DNA from 2 places in the Rhizobium sp. SEMIA 4085 genome. Region 2 is predicted to be linked to the other one. Evidence: riboswitches for the same ligand, from Rfam matches in the RefSeq annotation. Region 2 holds a riboswitch; the other holds the start of a gene.

Region 1 (6,032 bases), on a different contig from region 2:
CATGAACAGCGCTTCGCAAAACCAGGAAGCCGATTGGACAGAATTTTGAGAGCGGGGACCCGCCCGATCGTCTAGGTGCCCCACCTGTGGATCGAATGGCCGAACTGATAGGTGGCGTTTTGTACCGGCCCCTACAAGGCACGATCTGTTACCTGTGTCGCCGGGGCGGACACTGTTAGGTTGGTCGCGTTGATGGGAGTGGAACCGCAGATCCTGCTTTAGAGCACTTTTGATCGCACTCAGTTCCAAAGGCATGACAGCGGTGCTGCGAAGAGGCGCTCGCCGAAGGGAAGAACTGTGTCACCGTCGTAAAGCACAAGTCCCAGACGGAAATCTTTACCGGCCGCCTGCGCCACTTTTCGCAATCACTTGAAATCACCGGCAGAGACTGTAGCGGCTGCTTTGACTTCCATGGCCACAAGCGAGCCTACTTCATTCTCCATGACGAGATCGACCTCGTCCTGATCCTTGTCGCGATAGTGCGAAAGTCGAACCTCTGCACTGGACCAACTTGCGATTTTAAGAATTTCGGAGATGACGAAACTCTCCAGAATCGCTCCGAATTGCGAACGGTCGGCTGTAATCCGTTCAGAGCTTGCGCCGAGCAGAACGGACAACAACCCAGTATCTAGGAAGTGTAACTTCGGTGTCTTGACGATCCGCTTGAGATCGTTGCGAAACCAAGGCTCGATACGCCTTATGAGAAAGACGTGTTCGAGTATGCCGATGTAACGCCGTACCGTTTTGTCGTCGAGGCGGAGGTGACCGCCAAGCTGTGAGAAGTTCGTGAGTTGGCTCGCATGGCTGGCGAGCGCCCGTATCAATTGCGGCATCTGCTCGAGCTTGTCTACCTCAATGATGTCGCGCACGTCTCGTTCAATGATCGCTCGAGTGTATTCTCTCGCCCATGCCGCTCGACGGCGACTGTCGCGGCGGGCAAGAACCTCTGGGTAGCCCCCGGTTACGACAATATCGATCAGTTCCTTGCCGAGAGCCAAATTTGTTGGCTGGTGGATCTTGCCAGCGAAGGCGTCCTCGATGAAATCGACTTTATGTCCTTTGATTTCCGCTTGAGACAGCGGAAGCAAGGTAACGACTTCCATGCGCCCGGCCAAACTTTCCGCAATGGTCGGCATCGCAAGAATGTTGGCCGAGCCTGTTAGCAGAAAGCGACCGGGCCGGCGGTCATCATCCACCGTTCGTTTGATCGCTCGCAACAGGTCGGGCGCACGCTGAACTTCGTCAATGGTCGCAACGTCAAGTTCTCGAATGAAGCCCGCAGGGTCGGCACGCGCGGAAGCCAGTACCGTCTCATCGTCAAGGGTAATATAACGGCGGCTGTGATTCTTGAGCCCTCTTACGAGCGTAGTCTTGCCACATTGGCGAGGCCCGTTCACCATCACAACGGGCGTATCCGTCAGCGCAACGGTGACACGGTCATTTGCATATCGTGGATAGAGAGGCACTTGCGCGATCATCTTCGTCCAATTAGGATTCTTTCTGCGTCCATTTCGGAATTTATATGCGTCTATTTCGGATTTCAAGAGCGTCCATTTCGGATAAAGAGCTTAGGGCAGCTCGCATGCTCTTTTGATGGCATTGTAGCAGGAGCTGGCCAACAAAAACCCATCCTGAAAACTTTCAAGACTAAATTAATGCACTGACGACTGCCAGGAACAGCAGCCGAAGATCCGAGTAACCTGGTTCTGAAGGGCCGAAATTCGGCTGCTCGTACGAAGTCTTCCTGCAAAGCAGTTTGCGGTGAAAGCCGCCCTGCGCTGCAAGCTTGCGCCCCCGGGTCGGACAGAGAGAAGCTGGAGCGGGTGAAGGGAATCGAACCCTCGTATTCAGCTTGGGAAGCTGCTGCTCTACCATTGAGCTACACCCGCGATGACGGAAGCCTTCCAACAGATGGGTGTCGGTGTCAAGGCTCTCAGATGCGGAAGTGCTTCGAGAGTTTCAGGCCCTGGGCCTGGTAATTCGATCCAAGGCCGGAACCATAAAGGCTTTCGGGTTTCTCCAGCATGTGCTCGTAAACCAGGCGGCCGACGATCTGGCCGTCCTCGAGGATGAAAGGCACCTCATGGCTGCGAACTTCGAGAACGGCGCGGCTGCCCATGCCGCCGGCTGGCGCGTGGCCGAAGCCTGGATCGAAGAAGCCGGCATAGTGCACGCGAAACTCGCCGACGAGCGGATCGAAAGGCGTCATTTCGGCTGCGTAGTGCGGGGGAACGTGCACGGCCTCGCGCGAAACGAGGATATAGAACTCGTCCGGATCGAGGATCAGTTCATTGCGGCCGCGGCTGTAAAGCGGCTCCCAGAAATCGAATATATCGTGCTCAGCCTTCTTATCGACATCGACGACGGCCGTGTGATGCTTGCCGCGGTAGCCGATCAGGCCATCCGTGTCGCCCGCCAGGTCGATCGACAGCGCAATGCCGCCGCCCGAAACGTTCGGCTTGGAGCTTGCAACCAGCGTTTCCGCATCATGCAGCGCCTGCAGTTCCGGCTCGCCGAGAATTGAATGCCCGACCCGGAACCGTATCTGCGAGAGGCGCGAGCCGCGGCGCACGACGACTGGGAACGTGCGCGGGCTGATTTCCAGATAAAGCGGGCCAGAATAACCGGCAGGAATCTTGTCGAATTCCTGCGCGTAGTCGGTAATAACACGGGTGAAGATGTCCAGGCGGCCAGTCGAGCTCTTCGGGTTGGCCGAGGCGGACATTTCAGCCGGAAGATCGAGCCGCTCCATGAGAGGCACGATATAGACGCAGCCCGTTTCGAGCACGGCACCTTCGGAGAGATCGATGACGTGCAGGCTCAGCCGGTCGAGCTTGTCGGCAACGAGATGCGAGGGACCCGGCATGAAACTTGCCCGGACCCGGAACGCCTTGGCGCCCAGGCGCAGGTCCAGGCTGGCCGGCTGGATCTGATCGCGGTCCAGTTCCCGCTCACTCGTGAGGCGGCCCGTTTCTAACAGCGCAGCAATTGCGCGATCGGCCAAGATTCCAGTTTCCCGAGCCATCATGCTCCATCCATAATTTGCCTCAGACAAAACCAAACTCAAGGAATTGACGCAAGAAGCTAACAGCAGTATTGCAGCTTTATCCCGTGGTGATTTGGCCGGTCGGCTTGCAGCCACGTTAAAGAAGTGGCTAAAAAGACCGGGTATGAAACCGGTCTGCTTTTGCGGCCGGTTTTTTTGTTGTTTGAAGGTGGTGATGGCATGAGCAAGACTTGGCGCCCGGCAACTCAACTCGTTCACGAAGGGACGCTGCGCTCGCAATATGGCGAGACTTCGGAAGCGATCTTCCTGACGCAAGGTTTCGTCTATGATACCTCTGAAGCGGCGGAAGCCCGATTCAAGGGCGAGACGGACGGCTTCATCTATGCCCGATACGGAAGCCCGACCAACGATATGTTCGAAAAGCGGATGTGCGCGCTCGAAGGCGCCGAAGACGCCCGCGCCACCGCTTCCGGCATGGCTGCCGTCACCGCGGCGATCCTCTGCCAGTTGAAGGCCGGCGACCATATCGTTGCCGCCCGCGCGCTCTTCGGCTCCTGCCGATGGGTGGTCGAAACGCTTGCGCCGAAATACGGCATCGAATGCACGCTCATCGACGGCCGCTATCTCGAAAACTGGGAGAAGGCGATCCGCCCGGCGACGAAGGTCTTCTTCCTCGAAAGCCCGACGAACCCGACGCTGGAAGTGATCGACATCGCAGGCGTTGCCAAGCTCGCCGACGAGATCGGCGCCAAGGTGGTCGTCGACAACGTCTTCGCAACGCCGCTCTTCCAAAAGCCCCTGGAGCTCGGCGCCCATATCGTCGTCTATTCCGCGACCAAGCATATCGACGGCCAGGGACGCTGCCTCGGCGGCGTCGTGCTTTCCGATAAGGAATGGATCGACGAAAATCTGCACGACTACTTCCGCCACACAGGTCCGGCCATGTCGCCGTTCAATGCCTGGACGCTTCTGAAGGGCATCGAAACGCTGCCGCTGCGCGTCAAGCAGCAGACGGCGAGTGCTGCCAGGATCGCGGACTTCCTTGCCGAACAGAAGCAAGTGGCCAAGGTGATCTATCCGGGCCGCAAGGATCATCCGCAGGCCGATATCATCGCCAAGCAGATGTCCGGCGGCTCGACGCTCGTCGCGTTCGAGCTGAAGGGCGGGAAGGAAGCAGCCTTCGCCTTGCAGAATGCGCTCGATATCATCAAAATCTCGAACAATCTCGGCGATTCCAAGAGCCTGATCACACATCCGGGAACGACGACGCACAAGAACCTGAGCGATGAGGCCCGTGCGGAACTAGGCATTTCTCCCGGCACCGTTCGCCTTTCGCTCGGCATCGAGGATGCTGATGACCTGATCGAAGATTTCGCTCAGGCTCTTTCAAAGATTAAGTCCTGACCGGCGATTGCCACGGCCGGACCTTGCCGGTCCGGCCGCATGCTCCACCTAAGAAATGGCGCGAGAGCTTCGCTTTAATACGGGAATTAACTTCGAAAATTAGGACTAATGTTCAAAACGACGTGCAATCATCGCGGTTTGAAGGATGATGCATGTGCCGTTTCTTGACGGATCGAGCGCTCTATAAGATACGGGTAACATATCTTGGCTATGGTGTAAGGCATGTACCGCGCGCTCACACGAGATATCGAAGTTGTCGTCGAGCCTTTTTATCTGGAGGAGCAATCCGATCCGGATGATGATCGCTATGTCTGGGGCTACCGGATCGTGATCAGCAATAATTCGGACCTGACAGTACGGCTCATCAATCGCTACTGGAACATCACCGATCAGAACGGCCTGGTGGACGAGGTGACCGGTCCTGGGGTCGTCGGCGAGCAGCCCCGGCTGGAACCTGGCGATACCTACGAATACTCGTCCGGCTGTCCGCTCGATACGCCTTCCGGCCTCATGTTCGGGCACTACCAGATGGAAACGGAGGACGGCGAGCTTTTCGATGTCGAAATACCCGCCTTCTCGCTGGATTCTCCCGGGCTGCTCAGAGTGCTGAATTGATCATTCCGCAGCCGATGCGACTTCCACGACCTCAAACCGATAGGTCGTGGAACAGAATTCGCAGGTAACGGCAATCTCGCCATTCTCCTGGCTGGCGTCGATCTCGTCGTCCGAAAAGCCCTTCAGCACATTCTTGATCTTCTCGCGCGAGCAGCTGCAGCGGTCGAAAACTGCCCGGGTACTGAAAACACGCACGCCACGCTCGTGGAAGAGGCGAAAGAGCAGGCGTTCGATTCCGACCTGCGGATCCGTCAGTTCGTCCGCATCGATGGTATCGACCAACGCGCGCGCTTCGGTCCAGGCGTCGTCTTCCTTGTGTGCCAGCGCGGCGTTGTCGCCGTCGCCGCCGTGGAGGTCGGGCTGGCGCATGCGCTCCGGCGCTTCCGGCAAGAACTGCGCAACGAGACCGCCGGCGCGCCAGCGGTGGCGCGGCTTACCCGCCTCGTCGCGGTCAAACAATTCGGCGGCAGCCAGGCGGACCCGCGTCGGGATCTGCTCCGACTGACGGAAATATGTGCCGGCAATATCCTCAAGCGAGGTACCGTCGAGCGCAACGATACCCTGATAGGGCTGGCTGAACTTGCCCTGGTCGATGGTGAAAGCCAGCACGCCCTTGCCAAGAAGCTGTTCCGGCTCGGTCTGGCCGGCAGCGACTGCCTTGTCGAGCAGCGCCTGATCGAAGCGCGCATAGGCACGCACGTTCTCCGGCGTCGAGAAATCAGCGACGAGGAGATCGACAGGGCCATCGCCCTTGGTCTGCACCGTGAACTTGCCTTCGAACTTGAGCGACGTCCCGAGAAGCACCGTCAGCACAATGACTTCGGCGAGCAGCCGGGCAACAGGTGCCGGATAGTGATGGCGCTCGAGGATCGCATCCAGCATGGGACCGAGCTGGACGGCGCGGCCGCGCACATCGAGGCCCTCTACCTGGAACGGGACAACGTGATCATCGCCGGCGAAATCGAACTCGCCGAGAGCACTTGCGGTTTCTGCCATGGTCTTACTC
Region 2 (10,286 bases):
CCGAGCGCTGGCGCACGACCGAGCAGGTCGAGCGCGCCTTCGTTGAGGATGTGAACTTCCAGTATCTCTATGAAGACGGCGAAGGTTTCCACTTCATGAACCCGGCGACCTACGATCAGGTTGTCGTCGACAACGAAACGATGGGCGACCAGAAGGCCTACCTCCAGGAAGGCATGACCTGCATTCTGTCGATGCATGAAGGCATTCCGCTGGCACTCGAGCTGCCGCGTCACGTCACGCTCGAGATCACCGAGACGGAACCGGTCGTCAAGGGCCAGACGGCGTCGTCCTCTTATAAGCCAGCGATGCTTTCGAACGGCGTGCGCACCCTGGTTCCGCCGCATATCAACGCAGGCACGCGCGTCGTTATCGCAACTGAAGACAACTCCTACGTCGAACGCGCCAAGGATTGATCCTTCGGACACATCAGACAGATAGGCCGGCCTAACGCCGGCCTTTCTGTCTTGATTACAGATGCGGGTTGCGCGGCCGGTATTTTTTCACCAGCCGCTGATTGACCTCCGCAGCTCCCGGCATGTTGGCGCTGAGATAGACTGGTGCGTCGCCGGACTTCGAAAGCGCAGAGGCAACTTCAGCGAAGATTGCGTTTAGCACTGTTGCTCCGACAGCCGTCGACACCGGGCCCACCTTGAGACCGCTTCCAGCCAGATCGAGCACGGCATCGCCGGGCGGCAAGCCGTTATCCAGCACGACATCGGCGATATCCGCGAGCCGGCGGCGGCCATTGGCAATCGCGCTCGAATAGGCAACCGAGGTAACAGCGATCACCTTGGCGCCGATCTCGCGGCCATAGTCCGCAGCCTCGATTGGTGCGGCATTCACACCCGAGTTCGAAGCAATGATGATGACGTCGCCTGGCTGCATGCCGTAGCGCTCCAGCACCGGCCGAACGAGGCCTTGCGTGCGTTCATAGACCGAGCTGATGACCGCCCCCTCATGGAGCATCGCGGAGCCGATGAGAACCGGCACGGTGAACGCAAGACCGCCGGCGCGATAATGCACCTCCTCGGCCAGCATATGCGAATGGCCCGTGCCGAAGACGTAAACGCGCTTGTCATGACGCGCCGCATCGAGAATGACTGCTGCGGCCTTCTCCATGGGTTCGGCAAGGCTTTTCCTCAAAGCCTCAAGACGGCCGATCAGATTGGAGAAATAGGCATCCGTAACCGCCGTCATGGCATTTCCTCTGCTTCAGGCCGCTTCGCCGTCGATCCACGCGGCGTTGACTTCGACCGCATCCGTCAGATGCACGAGGTCGGCGCGCGCTCCCGGCGAAAGATGGCCATAACCATCGAGCCGGAGAAACCGGGCCGGATAAAGTGTTGCCATGCGCAGCGCCTCGGCAAGCGTCAGATCGAGATAGGTGACGCCATAGCGGATGGTCGACGCCATATCGACATCCGATCCGGCAAGTGTGCCGTCCGCAAGCACCAGCTTCGAGCAGAAGCCCCCCTTCTCACGCCGCACGGTGCGACCGTTGAGCGTGAAGCTATCCTTTCGGGAGCCAACCAGCGACATGGCATCCGTCACGAAGAAGAGCTTGCCCTCCCCGCGCTTGGCGCGAAGTGCAGTGCGTAGCGCTTTTGGATCGACATGATGGCCGTCGGCGATGATGCCGCACCACGTCGACGGATGGTCGATTGCCGCGCCAACCAGACCAGGTGCGCGGTGACCCATCTGGCTCATGGCGTTGAAAAGATGGGTGACGCCGCGTACACCAGCATCGAAACGCTCTTCTGCAGCTTCGCTCGAACAATCCGAATGGCCGATGCTGACGATGATGCCAGCCTCGCTCAGTTCGCGAACTTGAGCGACCGTCACCTGTTCGGCCGCCATCGTCACGAGCAGCGTACCGATTGCCTCACGGGCGCGAATGAAAGCTTTGACATCCTTGTCTTCGACCGGGCGCATCAGTTCGGCCAGGTGCGCCCCCTTGCGGGCAGGCGCCAGATGTGGACCTTCCAGATGAAGACCGGCCACGCCCCGATGGGTTTTAACCGCATCCTTTGCGGCCTCGATCGCAGCCGCCGTCGCATCCGCCGTATCGGTGATCAGGGTTGGAAGCAGCGCCGTCGTGCCGTAGCGCCGGTGACCTTCGGCAATGATACACATCGAAGCTGCCGACGGCTCATCGTTCAGCATACGCCCGCCACCGCCATTCACCTGCGCATCGACGAAACCTGCCGAAAGCACACCGCCGTCAAGCAAGATCGTCTCGCCTTCGGGCAAACCGTTGCACGAGACAATGGCCTCGACCCGGCCATTGGCAACGATCAGCGCCTTTTCGTCGTGGAACTTCTCGCCGTCGAAGATCCGGGCACCGGTGAAGATCTTGCGGAGTATCATATCGTCTCCGTGACTTTGAGCAGGTTTGCCGGCTTGTCTGGATCAAAACCCTTGCGGCGTGTAACTGACTCGATCAGGCGATAGTAGACGAGAAGCGACACGAGCGGATCGAGTAGGCCGTTGCCCGTCGTCGGCACGAGCAGATTGACGCCGGAAAGCGGCTGCGCCGAGAACGGTACGGTCGTTGCGCCGAGCCTCTGTAATCGCTCGAGTGCCTGAACGTTGTTGGCATAGGCCGCATCGTCGGGCATGAAGGCGACGATCGGGAAACCCGGCTGAACGAGGCGCATCGGGCCATGCATCAGCTCTGCCAGCGAGAAGGCTTCCGCGTGAAGGCCGGAGGTTTCCTTGGCTTTCAGAGCGGCCTCGAGCGCGATCGCAAAAGCTGGCCCGCGGCCTGCCGTATAAAGCGAGGTTGCATTGAAGAGCACGTCTTCTGCACCAGCCGTATCGATACCAGCAGTCGCCGACAGAGCCTCGGGCAACCTCTCCAATGAGGCTTGCAGATCGGCCGTACCGCCAATTGCAGCCGTGACACCGGCGAGCGCGGCAACCGAGGCGATGAAGGACTTGGTCGCGGCAACACTCTTTTCCGCACCTGCATTGAGGTCCAGAACGATATCTGCCTGCTTTGCAAGCGGGCTGTCGGTGACGTTCACAACGGCGATCGTCGTCGCGCCGCCACGCTTGGCAGCATCCTGAAGGGCAACGATATCTGGGCTGGCGCCGGATTGCGAAACAGTGAAGTGAACACCATCCTTCAACTGTAGAGCCGTACCATAGACGGAAGCGATCGACGGGCCGACGGAAGCAACGGGAATACCGGCAGTGATCTCGAAGAGATATTTGAAGAAGGTTGCGGCATGGTCTGAAGATCCGCGCGCTGCCGTCGTTACCACGCTCGGGCGAACCGAGGAAAACAGCTTGGCGATTTCGGCGAAAACCGGCTTCTCCTTTTGAAGGAGCGTCGCGACCACGTCCGGCGACTGGCCCGCCTCCTGCAGCATCAGCGACTGGTTCTCACTCATAGGTCATCTCCAATTTTCAGTTCGGCCACGAAATCATAGGCATCGCCGCGGTAGTGCGAACGGGTGTATTCAACGACGCGCTGGTCTTCCAGGCGCGAAATCCGTTCGATCAAGAGTGCTGGCGCACCGGTCTTTACATTCAGCATCGAGGCTGATGAAGGATCGAGCGTCACGGCGGTCAGCCGCTGCAGCGCCCGCACCGGCTTGTGGCCGTTTGCGGCCAGCGCATCATAAAGCGATCCCTCGCCACCGGCACTGCCGCCGAGGAACTTGACCGGCACAACCGCCCTCTCGATCGCCAGCGGCAAACCATCCGCAAGGCGCAGACGATCCAGGCGCAGAACGGCCTCATCTTGGCCAAGTCCGAGAAGGAAGGATTCTTCCGGCGATGGCGAATTGATCGTGCGGGACAATATCCTTGCCGCCGGCGAACGGCCGCGTGAGCGCATATCGGCCGAGAAAGACGAAAGACGCCAGAGCGGCTGCTCCATGCGCTCCACCTTACTGGAAACGAAGGTACCGCTGCCGTGACGCGATTCCAATGCGCCGGAGGCCATCAGATCACGATAAGCGGTTCGCACCGTCACGCGGCCGAGCTTCAGAGCTTCGGCGAGATCGCGCTCTCCGGGAAGGGCTGCACCCGGCTTGAGTAGGCCTTCCTGAATGAGGCCGGTCAACACCAGTGCGAGCCGCCTGTAGAGCGGTCCCGTCATCGTTTCGTCGCGCAGACCGCGGGCATTGAGCTCCGCTATCAGACTGGTTCTATCCATGGAATAACCATAGAACCTATTTAGAACCACTTTTCAAGCTGAATCTCAGCCGCAAGATGAAAACCCTCGTGGCGGCACGAAGGTCTATGAGTGATCGGATGTCCGCGAAGATCAGCTTTTCGTGAAGATGTAATCCGTTTCCTGCCGCAGCACCTCGCCTGGGCGCAGCACCGCATTTGGAAAGCCCTCGTGATTGATCGCATCCGGCCAAACCTGCGTTTCGAGGCAGAAGCCGGCGAAGGGCCCGTATTTCCGCCCCCCGATGCCCGCGACCGCAACGTCGAGCTTGAAACCGGCATAGAACTGTATGCCCGGTTCGGTGGTTCTAACCTCCAGCGAGACACCGGAGTTGACGCTGCGTGCCAGTACGACGGAGCGCTTGGCCGTGCGTTCCGTCGAAAGGCAGAAATTGTGGTCGTAAAACGCCTGCTCGCCGTCTGCAAACCGCTTCATCGGGGCCATTTCGCGGAAGTCGAAAACCGTGCCTTCGACCTGTCGGATCTCGCCGGTCGGGATTTGTATCTCGTCAGTCGGTAGATAATGATCGGCAGCGATCATGATATCGTGGCCGAGCGCATCTTCGCGGCCGTCGAGATTGAAATACGCGTGCTGGCAAAGATTGGCGAGCGTCGGCTGGTCGGTGGTCGTCTCGTAGACGACCGAGAATTCGCCATGGCCATGCACACGGTAAGTCGCCTGGACCGTGCAGTTGCCTGGATAGCCTGCGCGACCATCCGGGTCGACGATCTTTAAGACGACACGGTCGGCATCGTGCTCGACGATCGTCCAGTTGCGCTTGGCGATATTGTCGCTGCCGCCGTGCAGATGCGAAACGCCCTTTTCATTGAGCTCGAGCTGATAGGCCTTGCCGTCGAGGGTAAACTTGCCACCGCCGATGCGGTTGGCACAGCGGCCGGGCGTTGCACCAAAATAGGAGGAATGGGAGGGATAGCTGGCAAAGTCGTCGAAGCCGAGCAGGAGAGGCGCATCATGGCCGTCGAGCCGCAGATCCTGGATGACTGCCCCCCAAGTCATGATCTTGGCTGTAAGGCCGCCGCCCTTGATCTCGACGCGATAGACGGTTTCGCCGTCTTTCGTCGTCCCGAAAACTTCCCGTTCGAGCTTTTCCGACATCGTTCGCCATCCCAAATCTGTGTTGGTTTCAGGCCCGCGAACCTGCCTCCATTTGTTGAGGACCGCAACCGTCAAACACAAAAAGAAACGCCGCCGCAACGAGGTCAGCGGCGGCTGCAGTTCAGATTTTTGTACCGATCTCGTCGAGATTATAGGGCGTCGTCTGGTAGATTTCGTTGATCCAATTGCCAAAGAGCAGATGCGCATGGCTGCGCCAGCGGTTCTGCGGTGCGAGCGACGGATCGTTATGCGGGAAATAATTATGCGGCATCTTGATCGGCACGCCGGCATTCACGTCGCGGAAATATTCATCGGAAAGCGATGTGGAATCGTATTCCACATGATTGAACATGTAGAGCCGCTTGCCTTTTTTCTCGTGCACGAGACACACGCCCATCTCATCGGATTCCATGAGGATTTCGAGGCTTGAGGACTTGTCGATATCGGCCCGCCGGACCTCGGTCCAGCGCGAAACCGGCACTTCGAAGTTATCGGAAAATCCATTGAGGTAGACGGATGAAGGCTTGAGGTTCTTATGGCGATAGACGCCGAACGCCTTTTCCTTCAGCTCGTACTTCGGAACCTTGTGGAAATGGTAGATCGCCGCCATCGCGCCCCAGCAGACATTCATGCTCGAATGAACGTTCGTCTCGGTCCAATCCAAGATCTTCTTCATCTCCGTCCAATAGGTCACGTCCTCGTAAGGCAGCGTTTCGATCGGTGCGCCAGTAATGATGAAGCCGTCGAACTTGCGATGCCTTACCTCCTCCCAGGTCTGGTAGAAAGCAAGCAGATGGTCTTCGGATGTGTTCTTGGCCCTATGGTTGCCAATGCGGATCAGCGAGAGCTCCACCTGAAGCGGCGAGGCGCCCACAAGTCGCGCCATCTGCAACTCCGTCTTGACCTTGTTCGGCATGAGATTGAGAAGCCCGATCTGCAAAGGGCGGATATCCTGACGGATCGCCGCCGTTTCGGTCATCACCCGCACGCCCTCATGAACGAGGGTCTCGAAAGCGGGCAGAGTATCGGGGATCTTGATGGGCATTGCGGTCACTCAACAAAACAAAAGGTACCGGCAAATAAAAAACCGGCGGCGAAAGAATCGCTACCGGTCCGCACGCGGCCCTTTAGCGACTTATTTAACGTGGCTGCAAGCCGGCCGGCCAAATCACCACGGAGAACCCTAAATAGCGCCGCAGCCCACGCGAATCAATCGCAATTGTGAAGGGCGCGCGTTGAACCAAGGTAACTCACGCGTTAATGACTGGTAGAATCTGTTGATGGACAGGGCGCGTCACCATGTTAATCAAGCATCATCATGGTCCGCATGGAAGGACATAATGGCAGACGACGTCGAAGGCAGGCCGAGCATTCAAGGGCAGGATAGAGTAGGTTACGATCTGAGCCTCGGATACCGCCTGAAACTGATGTTTGCGGCATTCTGGGATTCCAAGGTCCGTGGAAAGATTCTGCTACTCGCCTCGATCTTGCTCGCGGTGATCCTGGCGACGGCCTATGGCCAGGTCATTCTGAACCGCTGGAACGCACCGTTCTACGATTCCCTGCAGCGCCGCGACGTCGGCGAATTCTTCCATCAGCTCCAGGTCTTCGCATTGATTGCCGGTTCACTTTTGCTCATGAACGTCGGCCAGGCGTGGCTCAACCAGATGACCGCGCTTTATATGCGCGAAGGTCTGACCCGCGATCTCGTGGATCACTGGCTGAAGCGCAAGCGTGCGCTGCGTCTCGCCTCAACCGGCCTGATCGGGGTCAATCCGGATCAGCGGCTGCATGAAGACGCCCGCAACCTTGCAGAAAGCACAACCGGCCTCACGCTCGGCCTCATCCAGTCGACAATCCTGCTCGTCAGTTTCATCGGCGTTCTCTGGGAGCTTTCGAGCGGCTTCGTCTTCCATTTTCGCACCTACGCCTTTGCCATTCCGGGCTATATGGTCTGGGCCGCGATCTTCTATGCGGCATCCGCCTCGATCCTCAGCCAGATCGTCGGCCGCAAGTTGGTGATCTTGAATGCCGACCGCTTCTCCAAGGAAGCGGAGCTTCGCTTTTCGCTGATGCATGCCAACGAGAATATGCCGGCGATTACCGTGGCCCGCGGCGAGGAAAACGAACGCCGGCGGATCAATGAGGATATCACTTCGGTACTTGCCATCCTGAAGCGGCTGACCATGGCCAGCACTAACCTCACCTGGGTTTCGGCCGGTTACGGCTGGCTGGTCATCGTCGTCCCGATCATCGTCGCGGCTCCCGCCTATTTTTCAGGCAGCCTGACCTTCGGCGAACTGATGATGTCCGTCGGCGCCTTCAACCAGGTGAATACCGCCCTGCGCTGGTATGTTGCCAATTTCACCGCGATCGCCGAGTGGCGCGCCACGCTGATGCGCGTGACCGATTTCCGCCATGCCTTGCACGGCATGGACGAACCCATCAATCCAAAGAATGCGATCACCTACGAGGATAACGCTGATACGCTCACCCTCAAGAATCTCATGATCGCCGCCAAGCTCGGCGAAGAGATCGATCTGTGCGGCGGCTTTGCCGTCGCCGAGACGGATGTCACGATCAGAGCCGGCGAGAAGGTCATGATCAACGGCGACCATAATGTGAACCGCAAGCTCCTGTTCCAGGCGCTTGCAGGCCTCTGGCCCTGCGGCAGCGGCAAGATAGGGCTGCCGCCCGCCGACGGCACGGTTTTCGTTCCAGAAGTGGCCTATGTGCCCGGTGGCACGTTGCGCGAAGCGCTGTCTTTCCCGGAACCGGTGGACACCTACAAGAGCGAGGACGTCGAAGCAGCGCTTCAGAAAGCCGGCCTTAGCCACCTCATTGCGCGTCTCGATACGCGGGCCCGCTGGGATAAGATGCTCGATTCCGACGAGCAGAAGGGGATCGGTTTTGCCCGCTTGCTGCTGGCCCGGCCGCGCTGGATCATCTTCGACGAAGTGCTGGAAGGTCTTGAGCCGGAATCGCAATCAACCCTGATGGCGCTGCTGGCGACGCTATCCGATTCCACCATGATTTATATCGGACGTTCCGAGGCCTACCTCGAAACCTTCAATCCGCGCGAGTTGCATTTGCATCCACTGGCGGCGCAGATCGAGCAGTCGGCCTCCCCGGCAGCAGGAACTGGCACGGCACACGCACCTGCACCGGTCATCTGAACGTCGCAGTACCATCCGTTCGTACCAATGCAAGAGCTGCGCGATCTGACAAAAGGCGGAAGCCTTTCCTCTTCAGGACGGAACCTAGCCCTCCAGCTCTTCGCGCAGCATTTCAAGCTCCAACCATTCTTCTTCCATCTTCGTCAGGCTATCGCGCAGCTTTTCCATCTCCGCCGCAAGCCGGTTGAAGGTGGCAGTATCTTTGCTGAAGAGATCGGGATCGGCCATCTTCTCTTCGCGCCTGGCGATTTCAGCTTCTGCCTTGGCCATTTCCTTGGGCAGGGTTTCGAGCGCGAATTTCTGCTTGTAGGAGAGCTTGCCTTTGCTCTTCGAGGCATCTGCCACAGAAGCAGCCGACTCAGCTTTCGGCTTCTCCGCGGTCTTTTCGATCTTCTTCCGCTCCTCCATTGCGCCCTTGCGCTGGGCAAGCATATCGGAATAACCGCCGGCATATTCGATCCAGCGCCCATCAGGCGCGTCGGGGACGGCGGGCGCAATTGTCGAGGTCACCGTGCGGTCGAGGAAGTCTCGGTCGTGGCTCACGAGGATGACCGTGCCCGGGAAGCCGGCGACGATTTCCTGCAGCAGGTCCAGCGTCTCGAGATCGAGGTCGTTGGTGGGTTCATCGAGGATCAGAAGGTTGGTCGGGCGCGCAAGGATGCGCGCCAGCATCAGCCGCGCGCGCTCGCCGCCTGACAGGTTCCTGATCGGCGTGCGCGCCTGCTCCGGCTGGAAGAGGAACTCCTTCATGTAGCCGGTGACGTGGCGTTGCTCCCCGTTCACCAGCAGGTTCTCGCCGCGCCCGTCGGTCAGGTAGTGCGCGAGCGTATCCTCCAGATTGAGATCTTCGCGCTTCTGGTCGAGCGTTGCAATCTCGAGATTGGTCCCGAGCTTCACCGTGCCGCTGTCCGGCGAAAGCTGTCCCGTCAGCATCTTCAGAATCGTCGTCTTGCCCGCGCCGTTTGGTCCGACCAGACCGATGCAATCGCCGCGATGGACGCGGATGGAGAACGGCGCAACAATTTGACGGTCATCGAAAGTCTTGGCGATCTTTTCCGCTTCGATCACCAGCTTGCCGGATTCCTGCGCATCGGACAGCGCAGCCTGCACGGTCCCCTGCGGCCCCTTGTGGCCACGATGCTGCGAGCGCATGGTCTGCAACTCGCCGAGGCGGCGCATGTTGCGCTTGCGCCGAGCGGTTACGCCATAGCGCAGCCAGTGCTCCTCGCGTTCAATCGCCTTGCCGAGCTTGTGCTGCTCCAGTTCTTCCGCCTCAAGCACCTGATCGCGCCAGGCTTCGAAATTGGCAAAGCCACGATCGAGCCGCCGCGACATTCCCCTGTCGAGCCAGACGGTCGCCGTGGAGACCTTTTCGAGGAAACGGCGGTCGTGGGAGATCATGACCAGCGCGCTGCGGCTTTTCTGGAGTTCGCCTTCAAGCCATTCAATGGTCGGAAGGTCGAGATGGTTCGTCGGCTCATCAAGCAGGAGAATATCCGGTTCAGGCGCCAGCACGCGGGCAAGCGCTACGCGTCGCGCTTCGCCGCCGGAGAGGTTTGTCGGGTCCTCTTCGCCAGTGAGGCCAAGATGCGAGAGGAGGTAGGTCACGCGATAAGGGTCATCGCCCGGCCCAAGACCGGCTTCCGCATAAGCCTGCACCGTCTTGAAACCGGCGAAATCCGGTGCCTGCTCCAAATAGCGCACCGTCGAGGATGGATGGCGGAAAACCTCGCCCGATTGCGATTCAACGATTCCGGCCGCAATCTTCAGAAGGGTCGATTTGCCCGACCCGTTACGGCCGACCAGACAGA

The links. A riboswitch is a leader RNA that binds a small molecule or an ion and turns the genes downstream of it on or off. The one in region 2 is predicted to bind S-adenosylmethionine.
Region 1: another riboswitch for S-adenosylmethionine. It lies ahead of C9413_RS25925 (O-succinylhomoserine sulfhydrylase); the one in region 2 lies ahead of metA (homoserine O-succinyltransferase).

The regions. Positions count from the first base shown of each region.
Region 1 is NZ_JABEPH010000348.1:276-6,307, forward strand. Features, by position in the region: partial or broken gene C9413_RS25905 (methyl-accepting chemotaxis protein) at 1-49, shown strand, start outside; gene C9413_RS25910 (ATP-binding protein) at 366-1,478, opposite strand; tRNA gene C9413_RS25915 (tRNA-Gly) at 1,816-1,889, opposite strand; gene C9413_RS25920 (2'-deoxycytidine 5'-triphosphate deaminase) at 1,934-3,028, opposite strand; SAM riboswitch at 3,102-3,180, shown strand; gene C9413_RS25925 (O-succinylhomoserine sulfhydrylase) at 3,227-4,411, shown strand; gene apaG (Co2+/Mg2+ efflux protein ApaG) at 4,634-5,026, shown strand; gene C9413_RS25935 (Hsp33 family molecular chaperone) at 5,027-6,022, opposite strand.
Region 2 is NZ_JABEPH010000091.1:4,319-14,604, forward strand. Features, by position in the region: gene efp (elongation factor P) at 1-413, shown strand, start outside; gene C9413_RS11890 (SIS domain-containing protein) at 469-1,197, opposite strand; gene nagA (N-acetylglucosamine-6-phosphate deacetylase) at 1,213-2,364, opposite strand; gene C9413_RS11900 (SIS domain-containing protein) at 2,364-3,395, opposite strand; gene C9413_RS11905 (GntR family transcriptional regulator) at 3,392-4,165, opposite strand; gene C9413_RS11910 (aldose epimerase family protein) at 4,277-5,299, opposite strand; gene metA (homoserine O-succinyltransferase) at 5,421-6,344, opposite strand; SAM riboswitch at 6,407-6,484, opposite strand; gene C9413_RS11920 (ABC transporter ATP-binding protein/permease) at 6,640-8,475, shown strand; gene C9413_RS11925 (ABC-F family ATP-binding cassette domain-containing protein) at 8,560-10,286, opposite strand, start outside.